Regions from separate parts of the Marinomonas algicola genome, predicted to be linked through region 1. Evidence: predicted binding sites of a transcription regulator. Region 1 holds the regulator's gene; each other region holds the start of a gene.
The links. The regulator FNR, encoded in region 1, switches genes on or off when oxygen is low (the NO sensors DNR and NnrR bind a similar motif). The targets are predictions, from matches to a motif close to TTGATNTANATCAA.
Positions count from the first base shown of each region.

Region 2: the regulator FNR is predicted to act here: its motif matches at 3,160-3,173, upstream of clpB (ATP-dependent chaperone ClpB).
Region 3: the regulator FNR is predicted to act here: its motif matches at 1,901-1,914, upstream of ccoM (cytochrome c oxidase subunit CcoM).

Region 1 covers NZ_CP061941.1:1,900,896-1,906,718, forward strand. Annotated here, with positions in the region: gene IEZ33_RS08650 (YfaZ family outer membrane protein) at 1-389, shown strand, start outside; gene IEZ33_RS08655 (adenine phosphoribosyltransferase) at 468-1,010, opposite strand; gene fnr (fumarate/nitrate reduction transcriptional regulator Fnr) at 1,034-1,792, opposite strand; gene hemN (oxygen-independent coproporphyrinogen III oxidase) at 1,820-3,178, opposite strand; gene IEZ33_RS08670 (sulfite exporter TauE/SafE family protein) at 3,334-4,296, opposite strand; gene ccoS (cbb3-type cytochrome oxidase assembly protein CcoS) at 4,296-4,448, opposite strand; gene IEZ33_RS08680 (heavy metal translocating P-type ATPase) at 4,471-5,823, opposite strand, start outside.
Region 2 covers NZ_CP061941.1:3,039,548-3,045,370, forward strand. Annotated here, with positions in the region: gene IEZ33_RS13900 (TIGR04219 family outer membrane beta-barrel protein) at 1-384, shown strand, start outside; gene clpB (ATP-dependent chaperone ClpB) at 489-3,068, opposite strand; gene pgeF (peptidoglycan editing factor PgeF) at 3,205-3,972, opposite strand; gene rluD (23S rRNA pseudouridine(1911/1915/1917) synthase RluD) at 4,102-5,085, opposite strand; gene IEZ33_RS13920 (outer membrane protein assembly factor BamD) at 5,247-5,823, shown strand, end outside.
Region 3 covers NZ_CP061941.1:3,924,551-3,930,373, forward strand. Annotated here, with positions in the region: gene IEZ33_RS17885 (mechanosensitive ion channel family protein) at 1-741, opposite strand, end outside; gene IEZ33_RS17890 (hypothetical protein) at 774-1,139, opposite strand; gene IEZ33_RS17895 (DUF2489 domain-containing protein) at 1,145-1,603, opposite strand; gene ccoM (cytochrome c oxidase subunit CcoM) at 1,736-1,846, opposite strand; gene IEZ33_RS17900 (alpha/beta hydrolase) at 1,998-2,672, opposite strand; gene dinB (DNA polymerase IV) at 2,749-3,807, opposite strand; gene IEZ33_RS17910 (hypothetical protein) at 4,019-4,219, shown strand; gene IEZ33_RS17915 (LPP20 family lipoprotein) at 4,292-4,909, shown strand; gene IEZ33_RS17920 (flagella assembly protein FlgT) at 4,909-5,823, shown strand, end outside.

The sequences.
Region 1 (5,823 bases):
ATGGTTACATTGGTGCTCATATAGAAGATAAGGATATCAGCAAAGACTACCCTGTCCAAATTGGACTTGGTGCGCGTCTTCTGGCTGTGGATGCAGACTTGAGTGGTAATGACTCAGGTATTGCTGTTGGTCTTGGTGGATTTTATCGTTACACCTTACCAAAAGCGAATCGCTTTAGTTTATATGGTTCCTTTTATTACGCACCGCAGATCTTATCTTTTGATAATATTGACAAGCTTTACCAAGCTGAAGTGCGTGGTGAGTACCGTACTTTAAGAAATGCCAAAGTGTTCATTCGCTATGGATTAACGAGTGTGGATTACAGCGGCTTTTCTTCAAATCATAAAATGAATGATAGCTTTGGTTTAGGCGTGTCTTTGGATTTTTAAATCCAAGCATTCGTTAAAATGAAGTGTTGTAAAAAAGGTGTCTTTAAGACACCTTTTTTAGTGCAATCGAGAAAAGGTTTACTCGCCGTCAAAAGCGCATAAACTAAAAACAGGGATATCGGCGTCACGGATTTTTTGGCTACCTTGTAGATCAGGCAAATCAATAATCGCGGCCACCTCATGTATATTTGCGCCTTGTGACGTTAAAAGCGATATAGCAGCAAACAGAGTTCCACCTGTAGCAATCAAGTCATCAAAAAGTAAAATGTTGTTGCCTTCTTCAACCGCGCCTTCTTGAATCTCAAGTTCGGCCTCACCGTATTCCAGGGCATAGCTTTGAGAAATGGTTTTCCCTGGTAATTTGCCTTTCTTACGAATTAAAATCAGTGGCTTCTGTAATTCATAAGCAAGCACGGCGGCAATGAGAAAGCCGCGAGCATCAATACAAGCAATGTGAGTGATATCGGATGCTATGTATCTGTGCACATAAGCATCTACGACCATCCTCATGCCTTTAGGGTCGCTAAAAATAGGAGTGATATCTCTAAAACTAATGCCTTCTTTTGGCCAGTCTTCAATGGTTTTGATTAGTGATTTAATGTAAAAATCATCATAAAGCATACAATTTATCGCCTTAGTTTGTGTTAAATGACCTCGATTTTAGCACAGTCTTCGGCGATGCCGACGAGTTTTTGCATTTCGGGTAAATTGATAATGGCAATTTCCTTACCATCTACATGAATCATGCCGTTTTTTTGAAAACGAGTCATAACACGACTCACCGTTTCCACAGCCAAGCCCAAATAATTTCCAATTTCTCCGCGAGACATGGCTAATCTAAATGAGGTAGCCGAATAGCCCCGTCGCTTAAAACGATCACTTAAATTCATGAGTAAAGAGGCTACTTTCTCATCCGCATTCTTTTTCCCAAGTAACACCATCATTTGCTGATCGTCACAAATTTTACGGCTCATTACTTTAAAAATCTGATGTTTTAAAGAGGGAATCTGACTGGAAAGCGACTCTAAGTGGGAGAAAGGGATTTCACACACACTGGTTGTCTCAAGTGCTTTTGCGGATACTGGGTAAGTATTACTGTCTATGCCGCTAAGGCCTACAAGCTCGCTAGGGCAATAAAAACCTGTTATTTGCTCTTCACCACTATTAGTGATATTAAATGTTTTCAGTGTACCGGTTCTGACCGCATAAACAGAACTAAACGCTTCACCTTGTTGAAACAATACATCGCCTTTTTTAAGTGGCTTTTTTCTTTCAATAATCTGATCTAGACGGTTTACGTCTTCATCGGCTAATGAAATCGGTAAGCATAAAGCGCTAAGACTGCAGTTTTGGCATTGAGAGGTCAATTTGCTATTAAAACGAGTAGATTGTAACGATGACATAAAAAACTCCCTGAACGAGTTGTTCTATTAAATTACTTTCGAATAACGAATGCCGTTATTTAAATATTGATCGAAAATCATGCAGACACAGCGAATAAGTATGCGACCTGCATTAGTGACTTCAATTTTATTTTGACCAAGTGTAACAATACCATCTTTTTCAAGTGTGTGTAGCTCTGCCAACTCTTTAGTGAAATAGCTTTGAAAGGCCATGTCGAATTTGGCGTTAAACTCTGCAAAATGAAGTTCAAAATGACAAATTAATGACATGATAACAAATTGTCTTATTAAATCGTCTTTTGAAGATATGTAGCCTTTGACTATTGGAAGTTGGCCGCTTTCAATCGTTTTCTGATAGGAAGGTAAATCTACAAAATTTTGAGTGTAGGTATTATTAAAATGGCTTATGGCTGACGTGCCAAACGCAATGAGATCGGTCTCGTCATGAGTTGTGTACCCCTGGAAATTACGTTTCAATTGCTTGTTCTGCTGAGCGATAGTAAGTGAGTCGCTTTCTTTTGCAAAGTGATCCATTCCGATGTGAATATAGCCTGCCTCGGACAGCCTTTCGGAAATGCGTTTTAACATGGCCAGTTTTGTCGTTGTATTAGGCAGAGATGTGTCTAAAATACGCCTTTGAGAAGGGAACCTCTCGGGTAAATGGGCGTAATTAAAAATAGATAATCGATCTGGACTCATTTCGATGACTATATCGAGCGTTCTTTCAAATGACTCAACGGATTGAAACGGTAGGCCATATATTAGGTCGAAATTGATTGAGCGAAAACCAAGACTTCTGGCTTGTTGCAATAGATCTGATACCAAGTTTACGGACTGAGATCGATGAATGGCTTTTTGCACTCTTTCATCAAAATCTTGAATACCTAAACTTAACCGATTAAAGCCCAATTCACGTAAACACGTGAGTTTTTCTAGGTCAATCTCTCTAGGGTCTACTTCTATGCTGTAATCACCAGAGTCATCATCTAATAAATTAAAGTATTGATGAATACTGTTAAAAAGAGTTTTAATAGAGTCGCATGATAAGAAGGTAGGAGTGCCTCCACCAAAATGCAGTTGTGTAACAGGCCTGTCGTTTTGAACCATTAATGACCTGAGGCGAAGTTCCTCTTCTAATAATTCAATGTATTCGCGGCCTTTATCGTATTGTTTTGTCACAACCTTATTGCAGGCACAGTAATAGCAAAGATGGGCGCAAAAAGGAATGTGAAAATACAGACTTAATGGCTTAGCTGATGGTGTGAGCATTTTCTCTATAAGTGTTATTTTACTGATTTCAGTGCTGAATTGTGGTGCTGTAGGGTAAGACGTATATCGAGGTCCAGATAAGTTATATTTCTCAATTAACTCTGTGTTCCAAAGCATGTCATTTTCCTATTAAAAATATTAATAGTATTTTAACGGTAGAGAGATAAGTTTTACCTGACCTATATCAATGATAATCGACAAGTAGCCAACGGCTTATGATCCTTTATCGTCATAAGCCTGTTTAAAGTCTTGTTGCTCACAGTCAGTCAGGGCTAATCTGCCTGAGAATGATCCATTTTGGCGTGATCCATTTTGGAGTGATCCATTTTGGCGTGATCCATCTCAGACATGTCATCGTGGTTCATTTGAGAATGATCCATTTTGGCGTGATCCATCTCAGACATGTCATCGTGGTTCATTTGAGAATGATCCATTTTGGCGTGATCCATCTCAGACGTGTCATCGTGGTTCATTTGAGAATGATCCATTTTGGCGTGATCCATCTCAGACATGTCATCGTGGTTCATTTGAGAATGATCCATTTTGGCGTGATCCATGCCAGCGTGATTATGGCCGAGTGGTATTGTCCATATTCCAAAAATAACTAAGAAAATGCCAGAAAGAATATCCAGTTTAAATTTCACCCAGATAGATTTAAATTGGAGTGCAAAAATACCCGTTAAGAGCATGGCTGGCATTGTGCCTAAGCCAAAGCCGACCATGAGCCAAAGTGCTTTTAGTGGTTCGCCAGTAGAAGATACCCAAAGTAGACTTGAATAGGCCAGGCCACAAGGCAGCCACCCCCATAAGAATCCTGCCGCAAGCGCCTTGGTGGGTGTGTTTACGGGTAAAATTGATTTTGCAGTAGGGCTGACAAATTTCCAGATAAATTTACCAATGGCTTCTATTTTTAGAATCCACTTATTTAACCCAATTAGGTATAAACCAGTCAGAATTAAAATGATGCCTGCAAAAGTCCGTATGGGGCCGCTGAGCTCAGTATAAAGTTCAAATGACAGAGAAAAGAAAGACGTTAATACAAAGGCAAAAAAAGCATAGGAGATAATGCGTCCAAAATTGTACAAGAACTGGATATTCAGTTTTGTAAATAGAGATTTTGATTGCGTTCCCATGGAGAGGGTCCCTGCAATGCCCCCGCACATGCCAAAGCAATGTCCTGCTCCAGCAAGTCCTATAAGAAACGCGGCTAAGAAACTAAAATCTACTTCTTGCATTATTTTTGATCCTCTTCGTCATCAAATAAAATTCGTTCTCCCTCACGGTCTAGATCATCAAATTGATCTTTCTTGACAGCCCAGACAAATATTCCCAGGCCAATGGCGACAAACAAGCCTGCTATGGGAACCAATAGATATAAACTTTCCATCATATGTCCTATTTAACTACGGTTATTTTGATAGCCTAGTTGCATTTAATACAACCAAAAGAGAGCTTGCGGCCATTCCTATCGCCGCACTCCATGGTGGAACCAGGCCAAGTAAGGCGGCAGGCAGCATAATGCCATTATACGATGCCGCCCAGAACAAATTCTGCTTAATGATTCTTTGGCATTTTTTAGCCAATATTATGGCACGGTATATTGTAGAAATATCATTTGATAGCAACAGCGCATCTGAATGTGTTTTTGCTAGATCTGAACTCTGACCCATTGCAATGGATGTGCTCGCACCCGCTAAGCTTGGAACGTCATTTAAACCATCGCCAACCATAATTGTATGATTCAAATCCGCTTTATTAGATAACCAGTGCCATTTTTCTTCTGGAGTTTGGTCGGTAATAAAATGATCAAAGTGAGTTGGATCAAGTATTGAGGACGCCGACGCATAGGTGTCTCCTGTTAGTAGTGTTGTAAGATATCCGGTTTTACGGAGATTCAATATCGTGTCAGGTGTTTCACTACGTAATCGGTCTTGCAAAATAAGTGTGCTTATTACATCTGATTTTGTGGCTAGAAAGAGTGTCAGGGCATTTTGTGATAGGGTTTGATCTTGCCAGTTTTTGCACCAGTCTTTAACGAAGTTTTGATTGCCTAAGCGGTATAAAACGCCATCAATCTCTCCTTCCACGCCAAGGCTGGTGTGATTTATAAGCTTTCTTGCTTGTAAGTGTTTTGTTGATTGAAATGCTTTTGCGATAGGGTGTATCGAATCTTTTTCTAACGTTGCACAAATGTTAATTGTACTTTCATTATCAGGGTTGGAAATTGAAACAATGTCAAACTTACCATAAGTAAGAGTACCTGTTTTATCAAAAGCGATGTGTTGGCATTTTGCTAAAGACTCAATAACGTGGCCTCGTGTAACAACAAGGCCATATTCTTTCAGCTTATTCGTTGCCGTTGTGAGGGCGACAGGAGTGGCAAGAGACAGTGCGCAAGGGCAGGTAACAACCAGTACGCTGACCATAACCCAATAGGCTTGGTCGGGATCAATAAAATACCAAACTCCGTACCCAAGTGCGGCAACCAGTAAAACGCAGAGAACAAAATAATGCGCTATTTTATCAGCCATAACGGCTATTTTAGGTTTTTCAGACAAGGCTCTTTGCGTTAAGCGCTCAATAGCGGCGGCACGAGTCTGGGTTCCAATAGCGGTGACTTTAACCTTGATGGTTTGATCTATGTTGATGGTGGACGCGGTAACAACGCAACCAATGTGCTTGTTTACAGGTAGGTATTCGCCGGTTAGGCTGGATTCATCTATATTTGTTTGACCTTCTATGATTACTCCATCCGTGGGTAC
Region 2 (5,823 bases), 1.1 Mb from region 1:
ACCGACTACACCTTTTATTACGAATTTTTAGATGGGTTGCTTTGGCTAGATCTTGACGCAGGCTTAACGCTAAGAGACTTTGACGGATCAATTGAACTTAACTCTGAGAAGAGTGATTTGTCAGAAATTATTCCTATGGGATACATATCGGCCTACGCAAAGATACCTGGAACCAGCGTTTCCGTTGGCGGTGAATTAAAAACCATGGCGTATGGCGACTCAAGCATTACTGACACAACAATCAAAGTAAAATATGAAACACCGTTCTTAGTTGGCATTGAAGGCGGCTATCGCTCTATGGATATCGATTTAGTGGATGTTGACAATAAAGATGTTTACAGTGAAAGCTCAGGTGTATTTATAGGCGCTTTTATCGATTTCTAAACCCCACCCAACGCCCTGTATAACGCACATAAAAAAACCGCGGCTTTTGTTTAAAATATCAACCAAACAAAGGCCACGGTTTTTTACTATATTAACGTCTCAGTTTATTTTTTTGTAAAACAAATCTCATCTTCTTTCGTATCCGCCACAATCACATCCCCGCTCACAAATCTTCCGGCAAGCAACTCGTTAGCTAATGGATTTTCTATCCATCTCTGTATGGCTCTTTTCAGCGGTCGAGCGCCGTAAATTGGATCGTAACCCACCTCAGACAAACGAGTCATGGCACTCTCACTCATTGTCATGCTCATCCCCATCTCAGCCAAACGTTGATTCAAGTGAAGCAATTGAATACGCGCAATACCTTGTATTTGAGATAACATCAATGGATGGAAAACAACGGCCTCATCAATTCTGTTGATAAACTCAGGGCGAAAATGCATTCCAACCACGTCCATTACTTTTTCTTTAATCTCATCATATTGGCTATCATCTCGATACTCCTGAATCACATCAGAACCAAGGTTTGACGTCATTACAATCACTGTATTACGGAAGTCGACCGTTCGCCCCTGCCCGTCTGTTAATCGACCATCATCCAATACTTGCAATAGAATATTAAAGACATCTGGATGCGCTTTTTCTATCTCATCAAGTAACAGTACTGAATAGGGACGACGACGAACGGCCTCAGTCAAATAGCCGCCTTCTTCGTAACCCACATACCCAGGAGGAGAGCCAATTAAACGGGAAACAGAATGCTTCTCCATAAATTCCGACATATCCAAGCGCACCATAGCCGCTTCAGAGTCAAACAAAAAAGTAGCCAGAGACTTACACAACTCAGTCTTACCAACCCCAGTAGGCCCTAAGAACAAAAATGAACCATTAGGCCTATTTGGATCGGCCAAACCAGACCTGGAGCGTCTAACGGCATTAGCAACCGCCCCAACGGCTTCTTCCTGACCGATAACCGACTCATGTAACGCCTCTTCCATTCGAAGCAACTTATCACGCTCACCCTCCAACATCTTATCAACAGGAATGCCTGTCCATCTTGATACAACAGTGGCGATCTCTTCCTCGCTTACTCTGTTTCGAAGCAATTGAGTTTGACCCAATTCTTCCGCTTGACTGGCTTTTTCAATTTCGGCTTCCAACATTGGAATAACACCATACTGAAGCTCAGACATCTTCGCTAAATTTCCCTCACGACGCGCTTCTTCCATCTCATGCCTAACGGATTCAAGATCCTCTTTTAGCTTTTGCCCACCTTGGACTAAGGCTTTTTCAGCATTCCAAATTTCATCTAAATCAGAATATTGTTTTTCTAGTGACTCAACTTCGGAATCCAGCTCTTTTAGACGGGTTTTAGAGGCCTTATCCTTTTCTTTTTTCAAAGCTTCCTGCTCTATCTTTAACTGAATTAGGCGGCGCTCTAATCGGTCCATATCCTCTGGCTTTGAATCCATTTCCATTCGTATGCGACTGCCCGCTTCATCAATTAAGTCAATGGCTTTATCAGGTAACTGCCTATCTGTAATATAACGTTGAGACAGTTTAGCCGCAGCAATAATAGCCGAGTCAGTAATGTCCACACCATGGTGCACCTCATAACGCTCTTTTAAGCCACGTAGAATAGCAACCGTGTCAGCAACCGAGGGTTCTTCCACCAGAACCTTTTGAAAACGACGCTCCAGAGCCGCATCCTTTTCAATAAACTGACGGTATTCATTTAATGTCGTCGCCCCTACACAATGCAGTTCACCACGTGCAAGAGCAGGTTTAAGCATATTACCGGCATCCATAGAACCTTCGGATTTTCCAGCACCCACCATAGTATGAATTTCATCAATAAACAGGATAACTTGCCCCTCTTGCTTAGAGAGTTCATTGAGCACGGCTTTTAAACGCTCCTCAAATTCACCACGATACTTAGCCCCCGCAATCAGAGTTCCCATATCTAAAGAAAGCACTCGTTTATTTTTTAGGCCTTCAGGAACTTCACCATTGATAATACGCTGAGCCAATCCTTCGGCAATGGCCGTTTTACCCACGCCCGGCTCACCAATGAGTACGGGGTTATTTTTACGACGACGTTGGAGAACTTGGATAGTACGACGTATTTCATCATCACGACCAATGACGGGATCTAGCTTACCAGAGGCGGCTCTTGCGGTTAAATCAACGGTATATTTATCAAGCGCTTGGCGATTTTCTTCTGCATTCGCATCATTTACCCCTTCGCCACCACGCACCTGATCAATTACAGCCGCGATATCGTTTTTGGTAACGCCAGTTGCTTTTAATGTTTTTGCAAGATCATCTTTGCCATCAAACATGGCCATCAAAATCAATTCGGATGAAATAAACTGATCTTTTCGTTTTTGCGCTTCTTTATCACCAAGATTTAATAACCGCACCATCTCAGGCGACATTTGAACATTGCCATCATGATCATTCACTTTGGCAAGTTGGCCTAACACATCGTTCAGTGATTCTCTTAACTTTACAACTTGAATGCCAGATTGCTGAAGAATAGGACGAGTACTGCCTCCTTGTTGATCTATCAAGGCAATCAATAAATGTACAGGCTCTATGTAGGAATGGTCATGCCCTAAGGCAACAGATTGAGCATCAGAAAGAGCGAGCTGCAACTTACTTGTTAATCGATCAATTCTCATTAATAAACTCCTTTGTATAGGAAAATTCTTACTGTATTTACCTAGTTAATACGTCCCAAAGTACAAATTTCAACACTCGAGTGTCAAAATAATGACACTCATCAAGAAAGCACCCTGATTTACTGGTAGAAAATTATTATTCAAACCAAATCACACTGGCCATTCGACCCGTCACACCGTCCCTTCTATAGGAGTAGAAGCATTCTTTCTCAATAAAGGTACAACGGTCGCCGCCATAAATTTGATTTACCCCTGCCAAGCTAAGCCTTTGACGAGCCAACAAATACAAATCGCCAAGCCACTTTCCCCCGGCTTTAGGCGTAAAAGCCAAAGCGGCCTCAGGCGAATGATCAACAAATGCCTCTTTAACCTCTTCACCAATCTCAAAAGATTGCGGCCCAATTGCCGGTCCCAACCATGCCATTAGATTTTCTGTTTCATCAAAATGGTTTACCGCCTGCTCGATTACACCATCACATAATCCACGCCAACCAGCGTGCAAAGCAGAGACTTGAGTACCGCTTGAATTCGTTAAAAACACGGGTAAACAATCCGCGGTAAGAATCGCGCACACCTGATTCGCTTCTTTTGTCGTTGATGCATCCGCTTGATCATGAAGGCCTTCAGAACAGGCCGAGTCAAAAGGCAGTTCAAGCGTACGGGTACCATGCACCTGATTCAACCACACTAGAGTGTTTGGCATCGTCGTTCGCCTTTGAAGCAACAAGCGATTGTAAGCAACATGATCTGGGTTATCATTCACATGAGCGCCTAAATTTAAGCCCATGTATTCACCCTCACTCACACCACCTTTACGGGTAGAAACGAACGCTCGAACGTTTTTAGGTGCCGGCCAATCAGGTTGAATCAAATCTAACGCTTCATGAGAATTCTCAACTTTCAAAACACACCTCAATATCACAAAATATAAGCTTGCATATAAACAAGAAAGCAGCCATAGGGCCGCTTTCTTACTTGATACTTATAACAAAGAAAAACAGTAAAATCGCTTTCTTTTAAAAGCTAATCTTTATTAATAATACTCAGAATCGTCACTTCCAGAATCTTCCATATCTTGTTTTAGCAATTCAATTAGATGCTGCATATCTTCTGGAAGATCCACTTCCCACTCCATAAAGTCACCACTAATTGGATGGGTTAACTCTAATTTTTTAGCATGCAGGGCTTGACGTCTAAACAAACGAATACCCTCTTGGAGCTCAGGAGAACAGGCTTTTGGCATTTTTAAACGACCTGCATACTGCGGATCACCCACGAGAGGGAATTTCGCAAATGCCATATGCACGCGAATTTGGTGTGTACGGCCAGTCTCAAGCTTTAATCGAATGTGGGTGTGGTTTTTGAAACGCTTCACCAAACGGTAATGAGTAATCGCCTCTTTCCCGTGTATTGGCTCAACGGCCATTTTTTGGCGATTATTAGGGTGACGCCCAATAGGTTCGTCCACGACACCCCCGCCTGTCATCACGCCAATAGTAATGGCTTCGTACTCACGACCCATACTACGATCTTGCAGTTGAGAAACGAGATCTGTTTGAGCCGCCAATGTTTTAGCGATTACCATCAAACCTGTCGTTTCTTTGTCCAGTCGATGGACGATACCTGCTCGCGGCACATGGCCCACTTCAGGAGCATGATGCAAAACCGCATTAAGCAAGGTACCATCTCTGTGCCCAGACGCTGGATGCACAACAAGTCCTGCCGGCTTATTAATCACTAAAATATCATCATCTTCATAAACAATATTTAACGGGATGTCCTCTGGTAAATGCTCTTCTTGATTTTCTACAAGAACACTTAACGAAATAATCTCTCCCCCAAACACTTTCTCTTTTGCTTTTACTTTTTTACCATCTACTAAAATGGTACCTTCTTTTATCCAAGACTGAATACGAGACCTTGAAAAATCTTCAAATAGTTCAGTAGAGACTTGATCCAGTCTCTGGCCACTAAAATCCACGGGAACTTGGGCTTCTTTTACAATACGCTCTGCCATACAATGTACTTAAATTGTTGATGAGTGGAAATTACATAAAATTCACACATCATCAAGTGATAATAAAAACTCAGCTCTGTTATTATTGAACACAGTGTTCACACTTAGAGCCACAGATAGCCAATTCGGTAACTTTTACTTATTTAAGGTTTTAATTATACATGGGATTTCATCAGACGTTGCTGCGATTCATAACAATTACGAGTTTTTCTTTGCTTGCAATCGCTTGCGCAAACAAAACAGTACAAGAAGCAGACCTTCCAGAACAAGAATATTACCAAAAAGCGCAGGCGGCGCTAGAGGATGGATTACCAACAACCGCGGTAAAACATTTAAAAGATTTAACAAACCGCTACCCTTTCGGTGAATACACTGTACGTGCTGAACTTGATCTAATATACGCTTATCTCAGTGCTGGGGACTATATCGCCGCACACGCGAATGTAGAACGGTTTATTAAGAACCACCCCGACCACTCTTCACTGGATTACGCTTTCTATATGAGAGCGCTTAGTACTTACAAGAGCACAGAGAGCTTTTTGGGTCGATATTTAGACTTAGACCCTAGCGAAAGAGACGTATCAGAATTAACAACGTCATTTAATGAATTTTCATTACTACTTAAACGCTTTCCTGATAGCCAATATGCGCCTGACTCAAAAGTAAGAATGATCTATTTAAGGAATATTATCGCTAGACATGAAGTTCAGGTTGCAAGATACTATTTTAAGCGTAAAG
Region 3 (5,823 bases), 2.0 Mb from region 1:
TTTTTCTAAGATATCCGCTCTAACAGCCCAATAATCTGCCGCATTAACCCAAGGACGAAGGTTAAAGTTTACCGAACTATCCGCCAGTTCAGAAACCGCAATACCACAAGCCGGGTCTTTTAGAATACGTTCATCCGCATCCACAATTTCTTGCATGATATTTTTGGCTAATTTGATATCTGCATCGTAGCTAATACCAATAACAAGATCGATACGACGCGTCTTCTCTTTAGAGAAGTTTACAATCGCACCATTCGCAATCGCAGAGTTAGGAATAATAATAACGCGGTTATCAGGCGTTTTCATGTAAGTAGAAAACAATTCTATACGATCCACTGTCCCAGCTTGTCCAGCAGCATCAATAAAGTCACCCGCTTTAAATGGACGGAATAGAATAATCAATACACCAGAAGCAAAGTTAGACAATGAGCCTTGTAAAGCAAGACCGACAGCCAAACCAGCCGCACCAAGAATGGCAATAAAGGAGGTTGTTTCAACACCCAGCTGACCCAATGCCATCAAAGCAATACCTGCAAACATCAAAGCATATAAAATGCTTGATGCAAATCCCGCTACCGCTTTATCCACATTGGACTTTAACATTCTATTTTCGACAAATTTAGCGACTTTAGACGCTAACATTTTACCTACGATAAAAATTGCAATTGCAATTGCAAGGTTCAATATCATTTCCATAATCCACGGAGCCCAACTGGCCCCTTGATCCAACATATCATTCATATTTTATTCCCAGCCATTAAATAACATCAACGTTATATATCAAAATCCACTTTAAATTGCCATTCATCCAATAAAGATGCCAGCGCCTTTTTCCCTTCTGATGAGAATAATACACAAGCTTGAGAATTAACCAAGCGACTTCCTGTTACATATTGTTCATCTATGTCTTCACATTGTTGTCTTAACGTATCTAATTCAGCCGAATGAGTGATGGTTACACCAATAAAAAAATGCCAATCGGCAACGGGAAGATCGCCCGATATGGCATGTTCGAGAAGGCGTAAACAATACGTTTTATTCACGCGGTAATAAGGAACCTGTTGTTTGTATTTCAAATAAAATAACAATAAGGCCACCAAAACCAAAAAGCAGGCCGCTATGGAAATAAGAAAGTTCATTGGTATTAAACCAATGGGTAATCGAGTAAGGCCTGTTTTCCTCGCTGTAGAGCGTCCAAATACTGAGCTTCACATTGTTCCATTTGTACGCGAAATTTTTTCTTTGCCGAGGAAGGAAGTTCATTCCAACTATCGTGAGTAGGTATATGCTCTGTTTCAGCATACACCTTGTAGAAAACACCAATATCTTCATTTGTTGATAGATCAAAACTCAATTGATCCAATAGCACTTTCACCCGTATGGCGGCTTCAATCCAACCAAGCTCCTCGGTACCAACTACTTTCAATAGTACACGAATACTGTCAATACGCTCAGAGCGTCCCTCTAGGACTCTTTGCTCAGCCTCAGCTAAGGCCAGCTTTCGCTCTTGATCCTTTTTTAATAGACGAAGAATAAGCAGGGCCAACCCTGCAATCACGAGAATTCCTGTAGTTAATGCTAAAAAGAAAACACTCAAAGACATAAAGCGAACCTGCAAATTAAACTAATTAATATATTAGCCTAAATTCTAACACTATGCAGACAGCCCATTACAGTAAATCCATCGCATTCCAGAAAGACACATCTATATGGAGATAAACGAGCAAATTCAAGACTAAGGTTTACTCTTCATCGCTTTATAAGCGATATAAACAAACCCACCTAAAAAAGCCAACATCAAACCGACAGTCAGTACACCAGCAAGAACAACATCATCTAAAAACATAATCATCACCTCATTTGTTATGCGTTAAATGTAGCCTTTCCTTCAGTTCTTACCTTGATATAAGTCAATATTTATCAGTCTAGAGGAGGATCAGGGAGGCGTTTACTGACGTGTATCAATAAACGCCTTCCTCAGTATCATTTCTAGGCCTTTAAAGAGGTTTTAACAAAACACGTTGCAGCCAGTTAGAAATATCACCAATCTGCTCAGGACAGACAGAGTGAGGCATATTGTATGATTTAAAGGCCACATTATAAGATTTATTCAACAGCGTTTCTCGAGCCGTTGTACCTAATTGTAGAGGAACCACTGGGTCTTCAGATCCATGGTGAATTAAAATTGAAGTGCTACCATTAACGTTTTCAGTCGCATGTGTTAATGCTTCGGCTTCTACCAAATAAGTAGACAGCGCCATAATTCCAGCTAATTTTGACTGGGTCGTTAGACCCAATTTATAAGCAATGACACCTCCTTGTGAAAAACCCGCAAGCACAATCCGCTCACTTGCCATACCTGAAGCGATTTGCGCATCAATGATGGCTTGAACGTGAGCACAGGATTCAGCAATATTTTTACTGTCCACCTTTCGCTCAATCGTCATTTCTAAAATGTCATACCAAGCTCTCATTTCCATACCACCGTTTATCGTGACAGGGCGAATCGGAGCATGTGGAAAGATAAAGCGTACGCCTAATGCCTCTGGCAGAGACAAGCTTTTCACAATAGGTTGAAAATCATACCCATCAGAACCAAGACCATGTAACCAGATAACAGCACTGTCTATTGATGAAGATGTTTCGACGACAACACACTCTAATTCCTGCATTTATTTGTTCCTCTTTTAAGATAGTCGGTAACTTACACATAACGGCCAATCAAAACAGCAAAAGCGGCACGTACTTTCACTCGAATGGAAGTCGCAACTGCATTGAATCGTTGGATTTTAACCGATAACCCAATCCAAGTAATCGTACTGGTCTATTTTGACGAGAAATCGCTTCTTTTATTAACATAATAAAAAATGCGTACTCCTGACCTTTTTGATAGGCTTTCTCAACCGTTGTTTGTTGGAAATTATCAAACTTCACTTTCACATAAAACTTACTCGGAGGATGAGTGAATTTTTTATCCGCCATTCGATGAGTTAATGCTTCGATCAATTTTGGAACTTGCTTTAAACAGGCATCAACGGAATCTAAATCCTTTTCATAAGTATGTTCGACAGAAAAGCTTTTTCGCACGCGATTCATTTGGACGTCTCTGTCATCCACACCAAAAGCCAGTTGTGAAAGGCGGTAAGCAAAGCGACCGAATAGTTGAATTAGACTGGCTAACTCTATTTGCTGCAGATCGCCGCAGGTTTTGACACCTAACTTATGAAGCTTTTCTTGACCAACTTTCCCAATCCCCCAAATGCGCTTAATAGGAATATTTTTTACAAACGCATCCTGCTCCGATGGTGGGACGACAAACTGTCCATTCGGTTTATTCCAATCGCTGGCGACTTTCGCCAAAAACTTATTCGCGGCAATGCCCGCAGAGACAGTAATGCCCGTTGTATCCATAATTTTTTGACGTATCTCTTGCGCCATTAAAGTGGCACTTCCTCGACATAACGTCACATCCGTTACATCAAGATAGGCTTCGTCAAGCGATAAGGGCTCAATAAGACGAGTGTATTCGCCAAAAATACGATGCATTTGTTGGGATACCTCTCGATACTTTTGCCTATTTCCAGGAATAATAACGATGTGAGGACACAGACGAACGGCATGAGCCGAAGACATAGCCGAGCGTACACCATACTCACGTGCAATATAATTCGCTGTAGCAATCACCCCTCTTGACGTCGCCGATCCGCCAATTGCTAATGGAATATCACGTAACTCAGGGTTATCTCGCATTTCTACTGCAGCATAAAAGCAATCAGCATCTATGTGAATTATTTTCCTTTGGGACATATTCTCTTGGATATATAGAAACGGTAAAACAAGCACTAAAGTACCATAAATACTGTATATAAAAACAGTTAAACTGAATTTTTCGTCGTCCATTTAATTACTCAACGCTTAATCTTGTCGCTAAATACCCAAGATTTAAATTATCCTTTAAGATATGTGTTCAAACGCCGTAAACTTATTATCTAAGGTAATCACATAGGAAACTTATAAAATGCGTTATAAGATACCTTTAATACTAACCGTATTAGTAAGCACTCTTTCTGGATGCAGTTATTCATATCATAAAACGTCCAGTGAAGAGGAAATTGCAAAACCGGCCAATCCGATGCAAATTACCGTAGATGAGGACACCGTTGAAAGTGCTCAAATAAAGAAAGCCCCTAGAAAAATAATTATTTACAGAATTCATTAATTGGAACTTTTTAATAAAATGCCACAGATCATTACACGTGGTACGATTACCAAAAGATTAGGAGACATTGCAATGCGCTTTCTAAAACCTGTGTACCTTTTATGTTTTGCCAGTTTATTTCTAACGGCATGTAATGCAATTCAAAACGCAAACAAGTGCACAAGTATTGCACCTTGCAATGGTAATACTGTTAGTAATTCTCTTGCCGATAATAACAGCGATAGCCCTTTCGAGATCGTGGATGTTATTCCAAGGGAGCCTATCATCATTAATGCTACCGGCTATTCTGCACCTATAACCAATAAAAAATTTTCTAAGTCACAAGCGAAACTGCTCTCGTTACGAGGCTCTAAACTTGACGCTTACCGTAATTTATCTGAGCGCGTATATGGCTTAAAAATTAATGGTACGTCCACTCTTAGTAATATGATGACTCAAAATGACGAGTTAAGAACCTTTGTCGATGCTTATCTTGTTGGTGCTAAAGTCGTTTCTCAAAGAGAGCTAGATGATGGAAGTTTTGAAACCGTTGTTGAAATGGCACTACAGGAAAACTTTCGTCGATGCGCAGGCTCTCCAGAAAGCATACGAACCAACCCAGCTTGCCAAATTAGACCCTCTTATCGCAGTACTGGAAACAACAGCACCTCCTCAAAGAACAAAACCAATAACTTTTACTCTGTAGAATAATGAATAAATTCATTAAACACTTAATCACCAGCGTCATAGGCTTAATGGGCTTAGCCGTTAGCTACACCTTAACTGCCGCCAGTATTGAAGCGTCTGGACAAGCGATTATTTATAATAATGACATTGAAGACGCACGTTATAGAGCGACTGAACAGGCCATCAAGCAAGCGGTTTTACAATCCAGCGCGACCTTAATGTCAAACGACTCGTTAAATAATGGTGAACTCAATTCATCCATGCATTTGCAAGCTTCGGGATATGCCGAATCAACAGAGATATTATCAGAGACTATTTCGGATAATATTCTTCGAATTCGTATATCCACCGATGTTACAGATGATATGCAATGTCGTAATGGTGCGACGAACCTTTACCGCAAATCGGTTGGCATTACTGGTTTTGCCTTACAAGTACCACAGCAAGCTAATTTAGGGGCGCTTCACAATATTACACGAGGCTTCCCTAAAAGCTTAACCGATGAAATTAATAGACAAGGCTACCTACACGCACTAGCCGCAACCAATACCATTATTTATCCAGACCTTATTAATGCACCAACCTCAACCAATGTCGACGGATCGTTAACCGATGTAGCACGAATTGGTGAGGACTTAGGCGTACAATACGTGATAAGTGGCGTTATTCGAGACATCGATGAATTATCCCCTCAACACCCAGATCAAGACACACCACTAAATTCTCTTTTAAAGTGGGCCAATAAAGAAACCAATGCGCGCACTATGATGCTAGACATCTATATATATGACGGTTTTAGCGGTGCGTTACTTTTTGAAGCAGGCTATCAGGAATCAGGAGACTGGACACTTCCTCGCAACAAAAAAGTAGGCTTTGGGTCTTCTTTATTTTGGAAAACAAATTACGGTAATATTGTGCAACAAATTTTATGGCAAGCG